2 regions of the Curtobacterium sp. PhB136 genome follow, and region 2 is predicted to be linked to the other one. Evidence: predicted binding sites of a transcription regulator. Region 2 holds the regulator's gene; the other holds the start of a gene.

Region 1 (7,478 bases), on a different contig from region 2:
GAACGCGGACGTCTTCGACGCATCGGGGCGCTTCATCGGGCGCGTCGACATGGCCTGGGTCGAACTCCGCATCGCCCTCGAGTACGACGGCGACCACCACCGGACGGACCGCGACACCTTCAGCCACGACCGCACGCGTGGCAACGCCTTCACTGTCGCGAGCTGGCTGACCATCCACGTCACCGCGAAGGATGCGCACCACCCATCCGACTTCCTGGAGCGTCTCCGCGAGGCGTTCGCATTGCGTCAGCGCAGCGGGGTACCGCGGTGAGATCGCGCTTCGTGTCGGTTGAGCGAAGATCAGCCGACACGAAGTGCGATCTCACCGGCGGAGGCACGCGCGCGGCGCACGCGGAAGGGCCCCCGCACGCGCAGCGTGCGAGGGCCCTTCCGGAACGACGGACTAGAAGTCCATGCCACCCGTCGGGTCGCCGGCCGGAGCGGCCGCGGCGCGCTCGGGCTTGTCGGCGACGACGACCTCGGTCGTGAGGAACAGACCGGCGATCGACGCAGCGTTCTGCAGCGCCGAGCGCGTGACCTTGGCGGGGTCGATGATGCCGGCAGCGATCAGGTCGACGTACTCACCGGTCGCGGCGTTGAGGCCCCAGCCCGCTTCGAGCTCGCGGACCTTGGCGGCCACGACACCCGGCTCGAGACCGGCGTTGAGCGCGATCTGCTTGAGCGGTGCGTCGATGGCGACGCGGACGATGTTCGCGCCGGTCGCCTCATCGCCCTCGAGCGTGAGGGAGTCGAGCGCGACCTTGCCGGCCTGGATCAGGGCGACGCCACCGCCGGCGACGATGCCCTCTTCCACAGCGGCCTTGGCGTTGCGGACGGCGTCCTCGATGCGGTGCTTGCGCTCCTTGAGCTCGACCTCAGTTGCAGCGCCCGCCTTGATGACGGCGACGCCACCGGCGAGCTTCGCGAGGCGCTCCTGGAGCTTCTCGCGGTCGTAGTCGGAGTCGGTCGCTTCGATCTCGGAGCGGATCTGACGGACGCGGCCCGCGATCTGCTCGGTGTCGCCGGCACCTTCGACGATGGTGGTCTCGTCCTTGGTGATGACGACCTTGCGTGCCTTGCCGAGCAGGTCGAGCGTGGCGTTCTCGAGCTTGAGGCCGACCTCTTCCGAGATGACCTGGCCGCCGGTGAGGATCGCGATGTCCTGCAGCATGGCCTTGCGACGGTCGCCGAAGCCCGGGGCCTTGACGGCGACGGACTTGAAGATGCCGCGGATCTTGTTCACGACGAGCGTGGCCAGGGCCTCACCGTCGACGTCCTCGGCGATGATCAGGAGCTGCTTGCCAGCCTGGATCACCTTGTCGACCACCGGCAGGAGGTCCTTGATGTTCGAGATCTTCGAGTTGACGATCAGGATGTAGGCGTCTTCGAAGACGGCTTCCTGGCGCTCGGGGTCGGTCACGAAGTACTGCGACAGGTAGCCCTTGTCGAAGCGCATGCCCTCGGTGAGCTCGAGCTCGGTGCCGAAGGTGTTCGACTCCTCGACGGTGACGACGCCTTCCTTGCCGACCTTGTCGATGGCCTCGGCGATGAGCGCGCCGATGGTCGGGTCCGCGGCCGAGATCGACGCGGTGGCGGCGATCTGGTCCTTGGTCTCGATCTCCTTGGCGTTCGCGAGCAGCTGGTCGGAGACGGCCGCGACGGCCTTCTCGATGCCGCGCTTCAGCGAGACGGGGTCGGCGCCGGCGGCCACGTTGCGGAGGCCTTCGCGGACGAGGGCCTGGGCGAGCACGGTCGCGGTGGTCGTACCGTCACCGGCGACGTCGTCGGTCTTCTTGGCGACCTCCTTGACGAGCTCGGCACCGATCTTCTCGTACGGGTCGTCGAGCTCGATCTCCTTGGCGATGGAGACACCGTCGTTCGTGATCGTGGGGGCGCCCCACTTCTTCTCGAGGACGACGTTGCGGCCGCGCGGGCCGAGCGTCACCTTCACGGCGTCGGCCAGCTGGTTCAGGCCGCGCTCGAGGCCACGGCGGGCCTCCTCGTCGAAAGCAATGATCTTAGCCATGTGAGTTTCTCGTCCCTCCCGGACGTCGTGGGGGTCTTCTGGCACTCAGCGTCAGCGAGTGCCAAGCCCGATTCTGGCACTCGACCCCTGAGAGTGCAACACACACCGGCACACCCACCAGCACACCCGCCAGCACACCCACCAGCACACCGCCCGGACACGACGAACGCGCCGCCCCCGAGGGGACGGCGCGTCCGGAGTGGTTCGGCGACTAGGCCGGACGCACCGACTCGGCCTGCGGGCCCTTGGACCCCGTGCCGACGTCGAACGTCACTGCTTGGCCCTCTTCGAGGACCTTGTAGCCGTTCATGTCGATGGCCGAGTAGTGGACGAACACGTCCTGGCCCCCTCCATCGACGGTGATGAAGCCGAAGCCCTTTTCAGCGTTGAACCACTTGACGGTTCCGTTGGCCATGATCTGTTGCTCCCTGCGGTACTGCTGTTGCGAACGACGGGGCCGTCGGGTGACGCCGTCGGGTCCGAGCCCGGGTGTTCCGCATCGTGCGTACCGAGGTCCGACGACATTCCGATCACTCCGGTGACCACTTGTGACTCTAATCAGGAAGTGCGTTTCGGCAAGGGGTGTGACGGACATTTCACGCTGATTCCGCCGGAACTCAACGTGCCGGAAACACAGCCGTTACAAAGCGCTGCGCAGAACGACCCGGAAACGCACCCGGACGAGTCCGGGAAGCGTCGATCAGCCCGTGTAGTCGGACCCGAGCACGACGCTCACGTCGGCGTTCGGGAACGCTGCCGACTGCTGCACGGCGGTCACACCGAGGGCAGCGGCGACACCGCGTGCGATGGCCGCCTGGGAGTCCTGCTGGTAGTACACGATCGTCGACGTGGTCCCGGTGGTGCCCGCGTTGCCGCTCGACGTCACCGTCCACCCGGCGGTGGTCAGTGCCGAGGTGCCCTTCGCCGCGAGTCCGGCCGTGGTGGTCCCGTTGAGCACGACGACCGTGGTGTCGCCCTGCTCGGAGGGCTTCGCCGCGGTGGGCGCGGACGACGACGACGCCGACGGTGAGGACGACGACGAGGAGGACGCGGACGACGACGCGGACGCCGACGGCGACGACGTGGCGTCGTCGTCCCCGGAGAACGAGTAGCTGCCGTTGAGGAGCGCCAGGACGAGCACCCCGATCCCGACGAGCACGCCGGTGGCGAGCGCGGCCCACGCGAACGCGATCCAGCCGCGGCCACGACGGTGCATGCCGCGGTGCGCTCCGACGCGCGGACCGTCGGTCACGTCGTCGAAACGGTCATGGGGGAATCTCGTCATCGTTCCTCTTCGGTTCCGGTGGCGGAGGCGGCGGCGGGAGCGACGAAGCTCCGCGCCGCTCGTGCGCTCGTGCGCGCGTGCCGCAGGCGCTGCAGGCGACCGACCAGCTGCGGGTCGTACGCGAGTGCCGCGGGTGAGTCGATGACCCGGTTCAGCACCTGGTAGTACCGCGCCGGCGACATGTCGAACTCGACCCGGATCTCCGCCTCTTTCGTGCGGTCGTGCCGTGCCCGCTCGTGCTCGAAGGCGAGCACGTGCTTGGCGAGCTCGCTGAGCTCGTCCGCGGGGATGGTGGTCACGACGGTTCCGATCACATTCGGGTAACGGGTCTCGCACATCGTAGGGGTGCGGTCGATGTCGACCCTGGCATGGCGCTGGACTGTCGCGGATTCCACCCGGGAAGCGTCACAGCTCGCGGAACCACCGGATCGCGGTCCCGAAGGCGTCGCACACGGCCACGGCGACCCCGTCGACGGAGACGGTCGCGAAGGACGCCGGGTCGGCTGCGTCGACGTCCGCCGGCAGCGTCGCGGCCACCCCGGTCAGGATCCCGGTGCGCTCGAGGGCGATCCAGTGCAGCCCGCGTTCGGCGATCCGGTCGACGAACCGCTGCCGCTCGGCCCCCGGCACGTAGATCAGGGTGCCGGCGGTCAGCACGACGGGTTCGAGACGGTCCGGCAGGGTGTCGACCGCGCGGTCCAGGTCGTCCGGCACACGGCCGGCGATCCGGACGGGAGGCACGGTGAGCGTCGCGCGCGCGGCCGCCCGCATCAGAGCGGTCCGCTCCAGGGCCTCCGGCGGGACCGCCTCGACCAACCGGTCGAACGCACGGGGCGCTGCGAGGTCGATGGGGTTCGGGTCGAGGGCGACGCGCGCCCCGATCCGGATCGGCGCCGTGGCCGGCGCCGGCACCGTACCCGAGGCGTCGGCGACCAACCGGATCGAGGGGTCTTCCTGCGCGGTGTGCATCCGCACGGTGCCGTCCGACGTGCGGTAGTCGAGCGTGACGCGGTCCGGGATCGAGCACAGCCCCGCGGCGGCACCCACGTCGACGAGCCCGAGCGGCCGCGACGCCGACGCGGCGAGCGCCGCGAACAGGGGGACGAGCGGACCGAGCCGCCGCGGGTCGTTGGCCTGCACCGTGGCGGTGGCGAGGGCCGTGACCAGGGTGGGCCCGGCCTCCCGTCCGAGTGCGCGGAGCGCGGCTGGGTCCGACGGGTCCGCACCCAACCGGCGCGCGACCGCGAAGAGCAGCTCCGGCTGCCGCTTCGACTCCGGGACCTCGTCGAGCAGGGCGACCAGGTCGTCGTCGAGCGACCGGGCCCATGCGGCGTACGACGGCGAGACCGGAGCGATCCGGTCCGCGTAGGCGCGGTAGCGGGCCCGGGTGTTCACGCCCGGTGCATCCCGACGTGGGTGATGCCGGCCTCCACGTAGGGGGCTCCGAACCGCACGAAGCCGTGGCGTTCGTAGAGTGCTGCGACGTACTCCTGTGCGTGCAGGACGATCGGTTCGTGCCCGTGGGCCGCGAGGACCGCGGCGACGAGACGGCTCGCGATCCCCTGCCCGCGGTGGTCCGGGTGGGTGGCGACCCGGCCGATCACCCAGGCCGGCGGGGCGGAGCCGTCCGGGTGCACCTCCGCGGCCGCCGGGCGGATCAGGCGGAGGTACCCGAGCGCTGCCGACCCGTCCGTTCCGAACCACCAGTGCTCGGTGTCGGGCTCACGGTCGCGGCCGTCGAAGTCCTCGTCCGAGACGTGTTGTTCGAGGGCGAAGACCCGGTTCCGCAGACGGACGATGCCGTACAGTTCGTCCGTCGTCAGGCGGGCCCATCGAGTGCGGTGCACGGAATGCTCGGACATCCCGACGAGTTTACTGAAGTGGTCGACGAACCCCGACCGGAAGCAGGAGGAACCCATGGCATACAACGTCGAGAAGAGCGACGCCGAGTGGCGCGAGGAACTCTCCCCGGAGCAGTACGCCGTCCTCCGGCAGGCGGGGACGGAGCGCCCGTGGACCGGTGAGCTCCTGGACGAGGAGCGCGCCGGCATCTACACGTGTGCGGCGTGCGGCGCTGAGCTGTTCAAGAGCGGCACGAAGTTCGACTCCGGCTGCGGCTGGCCGTCGTTCTACGAGTCGGTGAACCCGGACGCGGTGAAGCTGATCGAGGACAACTCGCTCGGCATGGCCCGCACCGAGGTCCGCTGCGCGAACTGCGGCTCGCACCTCGGGCACGTGTTCCCGGACGGCTTCGGCACCCCCACCGGAGACCGCTACTGCATGAACTCGCTGTCGCTGAACTTCGCCGAGAAGACCACGGCCGAGTAGCATGCGAGTCCCGGCCCGCTCGTCGGTAAGATGGGCGGGTCAGCCAGCATGGCGCAATTGGTAGCGCACCGTACTTGTAATACGGGGGTTGCGGGTTCAAGTCCCGCTGCTGGCCCCAGATCTTCCCCGGACCCGCAATAAACTGGCCCGGATGTCCACGCAGACCGCACCGGCGGCGCCAGCACACGCTCGTGCGCGTGGCCGCCGCCGCGAACCGTCCACCGGACGCTGGCTCCCGCTCGCGACCGCACCGTGGACGCGCTGGACGGCGTTCACCGTCGTCGCGCTGTGGGCCGTCTACCAGCAGTTCTGGCGGCTGGGCTCGGGCAACGTCGTCACCGACGAACCCGCGTACCAGCAGCCCGGCTACGACTACCTGCATGGTGACTTCAGCGACAACCGGCAGCACCCGCCGACCGCGAAGTACCTGATGGGCCTCGCCCAGCTGGTGTTCGGCGAGGGCGTCCCCTCCGCACGGATCGCCGTCGCGGTGCTCGGGCTGGTCACCGGCCTCGTGCTGTTCGTCTGGCTGCGCCGCGACGTCGGGTGGTGGACCGGGCTCCTGGCCGCCGGGCTGTGGTGGCTCCCACCGCACGGGATCCTCGACGACCCGAGCCGGATCGACCGCCTGGCGCTGCTCGACGGCCCGATGGTGGCGTTCGGCGTCATCGCGATGTGGTGCGGCTGGCGGTGGGTCCGCGGCGGGGCGTGGCCGTGGATCCTGGCGGCCGGGCTCGCCGCGGGGCTGTCGGTGACCTCGAAGGAGATCGGTGTCCTGCTGATCCCGGTGTTCCTCGTCCTCCCACTGCTGTACCGACGCTGGTGGGGGCTACTCTGGGGCGGGCTCGTGTTCGCGGCCGGGTTCGCGGTCACCGTCGTCGTGCCGTACCTGCCGTTCGGCGTCGTGTCGACGATCAGCGAGATGATCGCGTTCCAGCGGCAGCACGCCGCAGACGGCCACCTGGTCGAGGTCGCCGGAATCATCACGCGGCACTCCCCCTGGTGGGCGAACCTCTGGTACCAGTGGCAGGGCACCGGCACGCTCGAGTGCGCGGTGCTGGCCGTCGGGGTGCTCGCGGCGTTCCTCATCCGACCGTCCCGCCTGGTGCTCTGGCTCGCCCTCGCCGCGGTGCCGTACTTCGTCTTCTTCCTCGGGGTCAGCGACGTCGCGCTCGGCGAGTACTACCTCGCCTGGATGCCGATGCTCGTCGCCCTGGCCGCGATCGGCATCGGCCGGATCGCGACCCTGCGTGGCCCGGGCTGGTTCCGCGCCGCGGCCTTCGCGGCGGCGCTCGCGATCGTCGCCGTCGCCGCGACCACCAGCGTGCGGCTGTCCGTCGCGACCGCCACGATGCACCCGACGGGGATCGGCCGGCTGCCGGAGGTGCTGGCCGAGACCCACCGCGAGGACGGCTTCGTCCTGGCGCAGCGGCAGTCCCCGTCCTCGGTCGCCGCGTTCGTCTTCAAGCGGCAGACGCGGGACCCGAACGCGGGGCCGTTCGACCTCGTCGTGATCGGGCAGGACGCCCGGTACACGCTGGACCCGTCGATCCCGGCGTACGTCGCGGCGCACCCGGACGAGTTCCGGGTGTTCCACCTCGACGACGTCGAGGTCCTGGTGCCGGACGGCCGGCTCGTGAAGACCGCGGCCGGCTGGGACGTCGTCCCGCGCTGAACCACACCGCGCGACGCGCGCCGCGCCCGCGCGCCCGCACGCGCTGCGACGCCCTCCGGACGAGCGAGAGCCCCGGGCGACGTGGTCGCTCGGGGCTCTCGGCGCAGGTGGAACACGGATCAGGGGGCGTTCCTGGCGCTCGGCGCGGTAACCAGCCGGCCGTA
Region 2 (7,478 bases):
CGCCGCGTGCGAGGGCGCCATCCTGCTCGTCGACGCTGCCCAGGGCATCGAGGCCCAGACGCTCGCGAACCTCTACCTGGCGCTCGAGAACGACCTGCAGATCATCCCGGTCCTCAACAAGATCGACCTGCCCGCCGCCGACCCCGACAAGTACGCGGCCGAGCTCGCGCAGCTCATCGGCGGCAAGCCCGAGGACGTCCTCCGCGTCTCCGGCAAGACCGGCGTCGGCGTGCCGGAGCTCCTCGACCTGGTCGTCCGGACGGTCCCCGCCCCGGTCGGCACGGTCGACGCCGCGCCCCGCGCGATGATCTTCGACTCGGTCTACGACAGCTACCGCGGTGTCGTGACGTACATCCGCATGATCGACGGCTCGATCGCCCCGCGCGAGAAGGTCCAGATGATGTCGACCAAGTCGACGCACGAGATCCTGGAGATCGGGGTGTCGAGCCCGGAGCCGATCCCGACGAAGGGCCTGTCCGTCGGCGAGGTCGGCTACCTCATCACCGGCGTGAAGGACGTCCGCCTGTCGAAGGTCGGCGACACCGTCACGAGCGCTCAGCGTCCGGCGACCGAAGCCCTGCCCGGCTACACGGACCCGAAGCCGATGGTGTTCTCGGGCCTGTACCCGATCGACGGCTCGGACTACCCGGACCTCCGCGAGGCGCTCGACAAGCTCAAGCTCTCGGACGCGGCGCTCGTGTACGAACCCGAGACCTCCGTCGCGCTCGGCTTCGGCTTCCGCTGCGGGTTCCTCGGGCTGCTGCACCTCGAGATCATCACCGAGCGGCTCTCCCGCGAGTTCGGCCTCGACCTCATCACGACCGCGCCGAGCGTCATCTACGAGGTCACGAACGAGGACAACACCGTGACCGAGGTCACGAACCCGTCCGAGTTCCCGACCGGGCGCATCGTCGAGGTCCGCGAGCCCATGGTCCGCGCCGCGATCCTCGCCCCGAAGGACTACGTCGGCGCGATCATGGAGCTCTGCCAGCAGCGCCGCGGCTCCCTGCTCGGCATGGAGTACCTCGGTGAGGACCGCGTCGAGATCCGCTACCAGATCCCGCTCGGCGAGATCGTGTTCGACTTCTTCGACCAGCTGAAGAGCAAGACGCAGGGCTACGCCAGCCTCGACTACGAGCCGATCGGCGACCAGGCGGCCGACCTCGTCAAGGTCGACATCCTGCTGCAGGGCGACCAGGTCGACGCGTTCAGCGCGATCGTGCACCGCGACAAGGCGTACGCGTACGGCACGCTGATGACCGAGCGGCTCCGCAAGCTCATCCCGCGTCAGCAGTTCGAGGTCCCGATCCAGGCGGCGATCGGCGCCCGCATCATCGCCCGCGAGAGCATCCGCGCGATGCGCAAGGACGTCCTCGCGAAGTGCTACGGCGGTGACATCACCCGCAAGCGCAAGCTCCTCGAGAAGCAGAAGGAGGGCAAGAAGCGCATGAAGACCATCGGTCGGGTCGAGGTCCCGCAGGAAGCCTTCATCGCGGCGCTCTCCGGCGACGTCGAAGAGAAGAAGAAGTAGCGCGAAGCGACAGTGCTCGGCCGGGATCCGGCCGAGCACTGTCGCTTTCCGGGACTACTCGCGGGGGAGCTGGCGGACTAGCGCTGGCTGCGGGATCGCAGGGCCGCCAGGCAGACCGCCGGGAGGCTCGCAGCAGCCAGTCCCGCCAGCGCGGTCCGCACGATGGTCGCGTTCGACGCCGCCCCCACATCCGGCGCAGTCGTCGCCACCACCGCGGCTGCCACGGCACCGAGCGCCAGGAGCGCCGTCACCCCGCCGAGCACCAGCGGCAGCCGACGGCCCCGGTGGTGCTGCACGGCGAGCACGAGCGTCGCCCCGAAGAGCAGCACCCCGAGCCCGGCGGCCGACGCCCCGACGGCGGCGATGGTGTTCAGCGTCTCGAAGCCGGCGGCCACCCGGTCGACCGCGATCCGGCACGCCGCGGCCACCGCGAAGCTCCCGAGCGCGAGCACGCCAGATGCCCGGACGCGCGCGTCAACGGACCGTCGGCGAGCGGGGGCTGGCGTGAGCACGAGCCAACGATAGGGGCGTGGCGGAGGTGGGCACGGCCTCCAGTTCGGGGTGCACGGGAAGTGGACGACGGACCGCGCGCCGTCGGTTCGACCCGGCCACGCACCCCCAGTACGATGGCCAGATGAGCAGCCGCGGAGGGTACCTGACCGCCCTGACCTACGGAGCAGTCGGTGCCACGCAGGCGCCCGACCTGATGACCTACCCGCCAGAGGGGTTCGTCCCCGCGGAGTCGCGCTCCCGCATCGGCCACGGTGACCAGCGCTTCGAGACCGCGGTGACCCAGGCGTTGACGTGGCAGATCCAGGAGCGCAGCGGCATCGCGGTGCGCGTGGACGAAGCACCCGACGACGACGAGGTCCGGTACAACCCGGTGACCTTCGACGAGCAGGGTGTGCCGATCGCGCCGGCCTCGATCGGGACGCCGCGGGTGGAGCAGTTCTCGCCGGACGGCACCCCGCTGGTGACCGCCGGGACGAGCGCGGTGCTGACGATGCACGCGTTCGGGCAGACGGTGCAGGCGCCGGTGCGGGTCGTGTCGATCATCGACGAGCCGGACCGCAAGGGCTTCGCGTACGGCACGCTCGAGGGGCACCCGCTCTCGGGTGAGGAGTCGTTCGTCATCGAGCGCACCGCGGACGGCTCGGTGTGGCTGCAGATCCGGCAGTTCTCGCAGCCCGCGAGCGCGAAGTGGCGTTTCGTCGCGCCGCTGCTCCGTCGGCAGCAGCGCGTGATGGCGGAGAAGTACCTCGAGGCCCTGCGCGGCGACTAGTCCGCGCTACCCCTCGTGCCGCAGCGGCGGCAGCGCGGCGATCGCGTCCTCGATGAGTGCCGCGTCCGAGACGCAGTCGCGCGCGATCGCGACGGCGTTCGTGTGCCGGAGCGCGTCGACGTCGTAGACGCCGGTCGCGACCGCGAGGAACGGGATGCCGACGGCGTCCGCCGCTTCGCCGTCGCGCGGGGTGTCGCCGACGATGACGGCGCGGGTGCCGGCGAGTGCGTCCGCGGCGAGGGCGGTGACCCCGGCGCGCTCCACCTCCTCGTCGCCGAAGTAGGAGTGTTCCCAGTCGAACGCGTCGACGTCGAACCCGGCACCGGCGAGCTTGACCCGTGCGCGGTAGGCGGAGTTGCCGGTGAGCAGGCCGTTCCGCCAGCCGAGCTCGGCGAAGCGGGTGACGAGTGCGACAGCCCCCGGTGCGGCGGTGCGGTGCTCGCCCGCGCGGTGCCGTTCTTCGGAGAGGTCGCGGAGGTGGCGGGTCACGGTGGGGATCAGGTCGTCGCCGAGGTCGTGGGCGCGGACGTGCTCGGCGATGATGCCGGCGTCGGTCCGGCCGTGCTGGTGCCCGACGAGGAGGGGGAGGTCGCGGCCCGTCGCCCGTTCGAGCGCGAGGTGGTACAGGTTGCCGGGCGATGTGGCGTTCCGGACGAGGGTGCCGTCGATGTCCCACAGCACCGTGGTCGGGACGGGGTGGTGCTCCATGACTCCATCATGGCGGACAATGGACTCCATGCCGAGTGCCCTCCCGATCGCTGACCCGGCACCCGCGGACGGTCTGATCACCCCCGGCGCCGGATCGGGCGACGTGCCCTTCGGCGTCTACGTGCACGTGCCCTTCTGCCGGGTGCGCTGCGGCTACTGCGACTTCAACACGTACACCGCGTCCGAGCTCCGCGGTGTCCGCCGCGACGACTACGCCGGACACGCCGTCCGCGAGATCGCCTGGGCCGCTTCGGTCCTGGACCGCTCCGGCGTGCCGCGACGTCCGGTGTCCACCGTGTTCTTCGGCGGCGGCACCCCGACGATGCTCCCCGCGAGCGACCTGGCAATGATCCTCAGGGCGATCGACGACACGTGGGGGATCCTCCCCGGGGCCGAGGTCACCACCGAGGCGAACCCGGACTCCGTCGACGCGGAGTCCATCGCGACCCTGCGGCGCGCGGGCTTCACGCGGATGAGCTACGGCATGCAGTCCGCGGTCCCGCACGTGCTCGCGACGCTCGACCGCACCCACGACCCGCTCCGGGTGCCGGACGTCGTCGACCTCGCGAAGCAGCAGGGGCTCGACGTCTCGCTCGACCTGATCTACTCCACGCCGGGGGAGTCCCTGGACGACTGGCGCACCTCGCTCGACGCCGCGATCGCCTGCGAGCCCGACCACGTGTCCGCGTACTCGCTCATCGTGGAGGACGGCACGGCAATGGGCCGCGCCGTCTCGCGCGGGGAGCTGCCGGCGCCCGACGACGACCTCGCCGCGGACATGTACGAGCTCGCGGACCAGGTCCTCGGCGACGCCGGGTACGGCTGGTACGAGGTCTCGAACTGGGCCCGCGGCGACGAGCACGTCAGCCGGCACAACCTGTCCTACTGGAAGGGCCACGACTGGTGGGGCGTCGGCCCCGGCGCGCACTCGAGCGTCGCCGGCACCCGGTGGTGGAACGTCAAGCACCCGGCCGCGTACGCGAACCGGGTGCTCGCCGACGAGTCGCCGGCCGCGGGTCGGGAGACCATCGACGCGGAGACCCGGTACGTGGAGCGGCTGCTCCTGGCGGCGCGGGTCCGTGGGGAGCTGCGGACGGACGAGATCCGACAGGAGGCCCGTGGCCGGGTCGCCGGGCTCATCGCACGCGGTCTCGTCGACGGGCGGAGCGCCCTGGGGACGCCCGGCACGCCGGGTCGCCTCGACCTCACGCTGCAGGGCCGGCTGCTCGCGGACGCGGTGGTGCGGGAGCTGCTCGACTAGGTGCTCGTGCTCAGTTCTTGATGAACTCGATCGAGAGCGGGTAGCGGTAGAACCGGCCCTGGTTCGCGGCGACGGCGGCCATGATGCCGAAGATGATCGTCACGACCCAGACAGCGAAGAGGATCAGCAGGCCGATGCCGAGCCAGACCGTGACGACCCCGACGGCGTACGCGATGGCCATCGTGATGTGGAAGTTCAGCGCGACGCGGGTGTGCTCGCGGACGAAGCCGCCGCGGTCGCGGAACAGCAGGTACGCGACGAGCGGGGCGATGAAGTTGAAGAAGATCCCGCCGATGTGCGTGAGCGTCGACCAGAGGCGCTGGTCCTCGGGGGTCATCGGCTGGGGTGGCTGGTACTGCTGACCGCCGGGCTGCTGTCCGTAGCCCTGGGGTCCGTTCGGCGGCTGTCCGTAGCTCATGCCGAGAGCGTATCGACACCGGTGCGCAAAGTGTCGGGACGTCGGTGGTCGGGCGTAGGATCAGCACTCGTCACGTCCGAGTGCCAGCGCGAGCGGAAGGGGTCCTGGTGGTCAGTGAACGGTCCCTCGAGGTCCTCAAGGCCATCGTGCGCGACTACGTCGCCTCCCGCGAACCCGTCGGCTCGAAGTCGATCGTGGAGCGCCACGCGTTCGGCGTCAGCGCGGCCACGATCCGCAACGACATGGCCCTGCTCGAGGACGAGCAGCTCATCATCGCCCCGCACACCTCCTCCGGTCGGGTGCCCACGGACAAGGGGTACCGCCTCTTCGTCGACCACCTCGCCGCCGCGCGCCCGCTGACCAGTGCCCAGCGCCAGGCCATCGAGACCTTCCTCGGCGCGTCGAACGACCTCGACGACGTCCTCAGCCGCACGGTTCGCCTGCTCAGTCAGCTGACGAACCAGGTCGCCCTCGTGCAGTACCCGTCGATGGTGCGCGCCCGGGTGCAGCACGTCGAACTCGTCCGGCTCGGGGACACCCGCCTGATGGTGGTGCTCATCACCGACACCGCCCGGGTCGAGCAACGCGTCGTCGAGACGGACGTCACCCTCGACGAGACCGCGCTCGTCGAACTCCGCTCCGTCGTCAACGGTTCGTCCGTCGGGCTCCTGCTCCACGACGTCCCGACGGCACTCCGGGCGATCCCCGCGCAGATCCGGCCGGAGTCCCAGACCCTCGCCGGCGTGGTCGTCGCGACCCTCATCGAGCAGGTCGCCGCCAACCGCCAGGACCGGCTGCTGATGGCCGGCGCCGCGAACCTCGCGAAGAGCGAACAGGACTTCTCCGGCGGCCTGTTCCCGGTCCTCGAAGCGATCGAGGAACAAGTGACCCTGCTCCGGTTGTTCGGGGAGATGCAGCTCGACGACGTCTCCGTGACCGCACGGATCGGCGTCGAGAACGCCGAGTACGGCCTCGACGCGACGAGCATCGTCGCCGGCGGGTACGTCGCGGCGGGCGGCGAGGTCGCCCGGCTCGGCGTCCTCGGCCCCACCCGGATGGACTACGGCTCCAACATGGCCGCGGTCCGCGCGGTCGCGCGGTACCTGTCCAGACTGCTCGGAGAGAATTGACGACCGACCACCCCGGGGACGCGCGCTGAGCGCGCGAGCCGACCCGGGCCTCCAGACCGATCCACCAGCAAGACCGACGAAACCTACCTGAGGAACACGTGGCAGACCACTACGACGTCCTCGGTGTCCCGCGCGACGCGGCCGACGCCGACATCAAGAAGGCGTACCGCCGCCTCGCCCGCGAACTGCACCCGGACGTGAACCCGAGCCCGGACGCCGCCGAGCGCTTCAAGGACGTGACGCACGCGTACGACGTGCTGAGCGACCCCGAGCAGCGTCGTCGGTACGACGCCGGCCCCCAGGCCGACAACCCGTTCGGCGGCGGCGCCGGCGGCTTCAGCGACATCTTCGACGCCTTCTTCGGCGGCGGGGGCGGTGGCGGCCGTGGCAACGGTCCGCGCAGCCGCGCCGAGCGCGGGCAGGACGCCCTGCTCCGCATCGACGTCGACCTCGACGAGGTCGTGTTCGGCACCCACAAGGACGTCGAGGTGGACACCGCGGTGCTCTGCGAGACGTGCGGCGGCTCCTGCTGCGCGCCCGGCACGAGCCCGCGCACCTGCGACATCTGCGGCGGTACCGGCCACATCCAGCGCCAGGTCCGCTCGCTCCTCGGCAACGTCGTGACGAGCGCGCCGTGCGGCACCTGCCGCGGACACGGCACCGTCATCCCGAACCCGTGCCCCACCTGCCAGGGCCAGGGCCGCGTGCGCGCACGCCGGACCATCCCCGTGGACGTCCCGGCCGGCGTCGACTCCGGACTCCGCCTGCAGATGCCCGGCCAGGGTGAGGTCGGCCCCGCCGGCGGCCCCTCCGGTGACCTCTACCTCGAGATCCGCGTGCGCCACCACGACGTCTTCAGCCGTGACGGGGACGACCTCCTCGCCACGCTCGAGGTGTCGATGACCGACGCGGTCCTCGGCACGAAGACCACGATCGACGGCCTCGACGGCCCGGTCGAGCTCGAGCTCCGCCCCGGTGTGCAGAGCGCCGACGTCCTCGTCCTCAAGGACCGCGGCGTCACGAAGCTCCGCGGGAACGGCCGCGGCGACCTCCGGGTCGGCGTGCAGGTCGTCACCCCGACGAAGCTCTCGCACAAGGAACGCCAGCTCGTCGAGCAGCTCGCGAAGTCGCACAAGGCGGCGCCGCCC

The links. Region 2 encodes HrcA, which represses chaperone genes, less so after heat shock. Its sites were predicted from a motif close to TTNGCACTCGNNNNNNNCGAGTGCNAA; they were not measured.
Region 1: a site for HrcA is predicted at 2,065-2,091, ahead of groL (chaperonin GroEL). Genes of this name have one in related genera too.

What each region holds. Positions count from the first base shown of each region.
Region 1 covers NZ_SMGH01000004.1:1,204,659-1,212,136, reverse strand. The annotation lists gene EDF27_RS05890 (hypothetical protein) at 1-271, shown strand, start outside; gene groL (chaperonin GroEL) at 404-2,026, opposite strand; gene EDF27_RS05880 (cold-shock protein) at 2,238-2,441, opposite strand; gene EDF27_RS05875 (LytR C-terminal domain-containing protein) at 2,727-3,278, opposite strand; gene EDF27_RS05870 (DUF3263 domain-containing protein) at 3,308-3,610, opposite strand; gene EDF27_RS05865 (DUF2332 family protein) at 3,717-4,706, opposite strand; gene EDF27_RS05860 (GNAT family N-acetyltransferase) at 4,703-5,173, opposite strand; gene msrB (peptide-methionine (R)-S-oxide reductase MsrB) at 5,229-5,639, shown strand; tRNA gene EDF27_RS05850 (tRNA-Thr) at 5,682-5,757, shown strand; gene EDF27_RS05845 (glycosyltransferase family 39 protein) at 5,791-7,314, shown strand.
Region 2 covers NZ_SMGH01000007.1:184,523-192,000, reverse strand. The annotation lists gene lepA (translation elongation factor 4) at 1-1,531, shown strand, start outside; gene EDF27_RS12935 (hypothetical protein) at 1,609-2,043, opposite strand; gene EDF27_RS12930 (DUF1990 domain-containing protein) at 2,166-2,813, shown strand; gene EDF27_RS12925 (HAD family hydrolase) at 2,820-3,521, opposite strand; gene hemW (radical SAM family heme chaperone HemW) at 3,550-4,782, shown strand; gene EDF27_RS12915 (DUF4870 domain-containing protein) at 4,793-5,200, opposite strand; gene hrcA (heat-inducible transcriptional repressor HrcA) at 5,308-6,330, shown strand; gene dnaJ (molecular chaperone DnaJ) at 6,429-7,478, shown strand, end outside.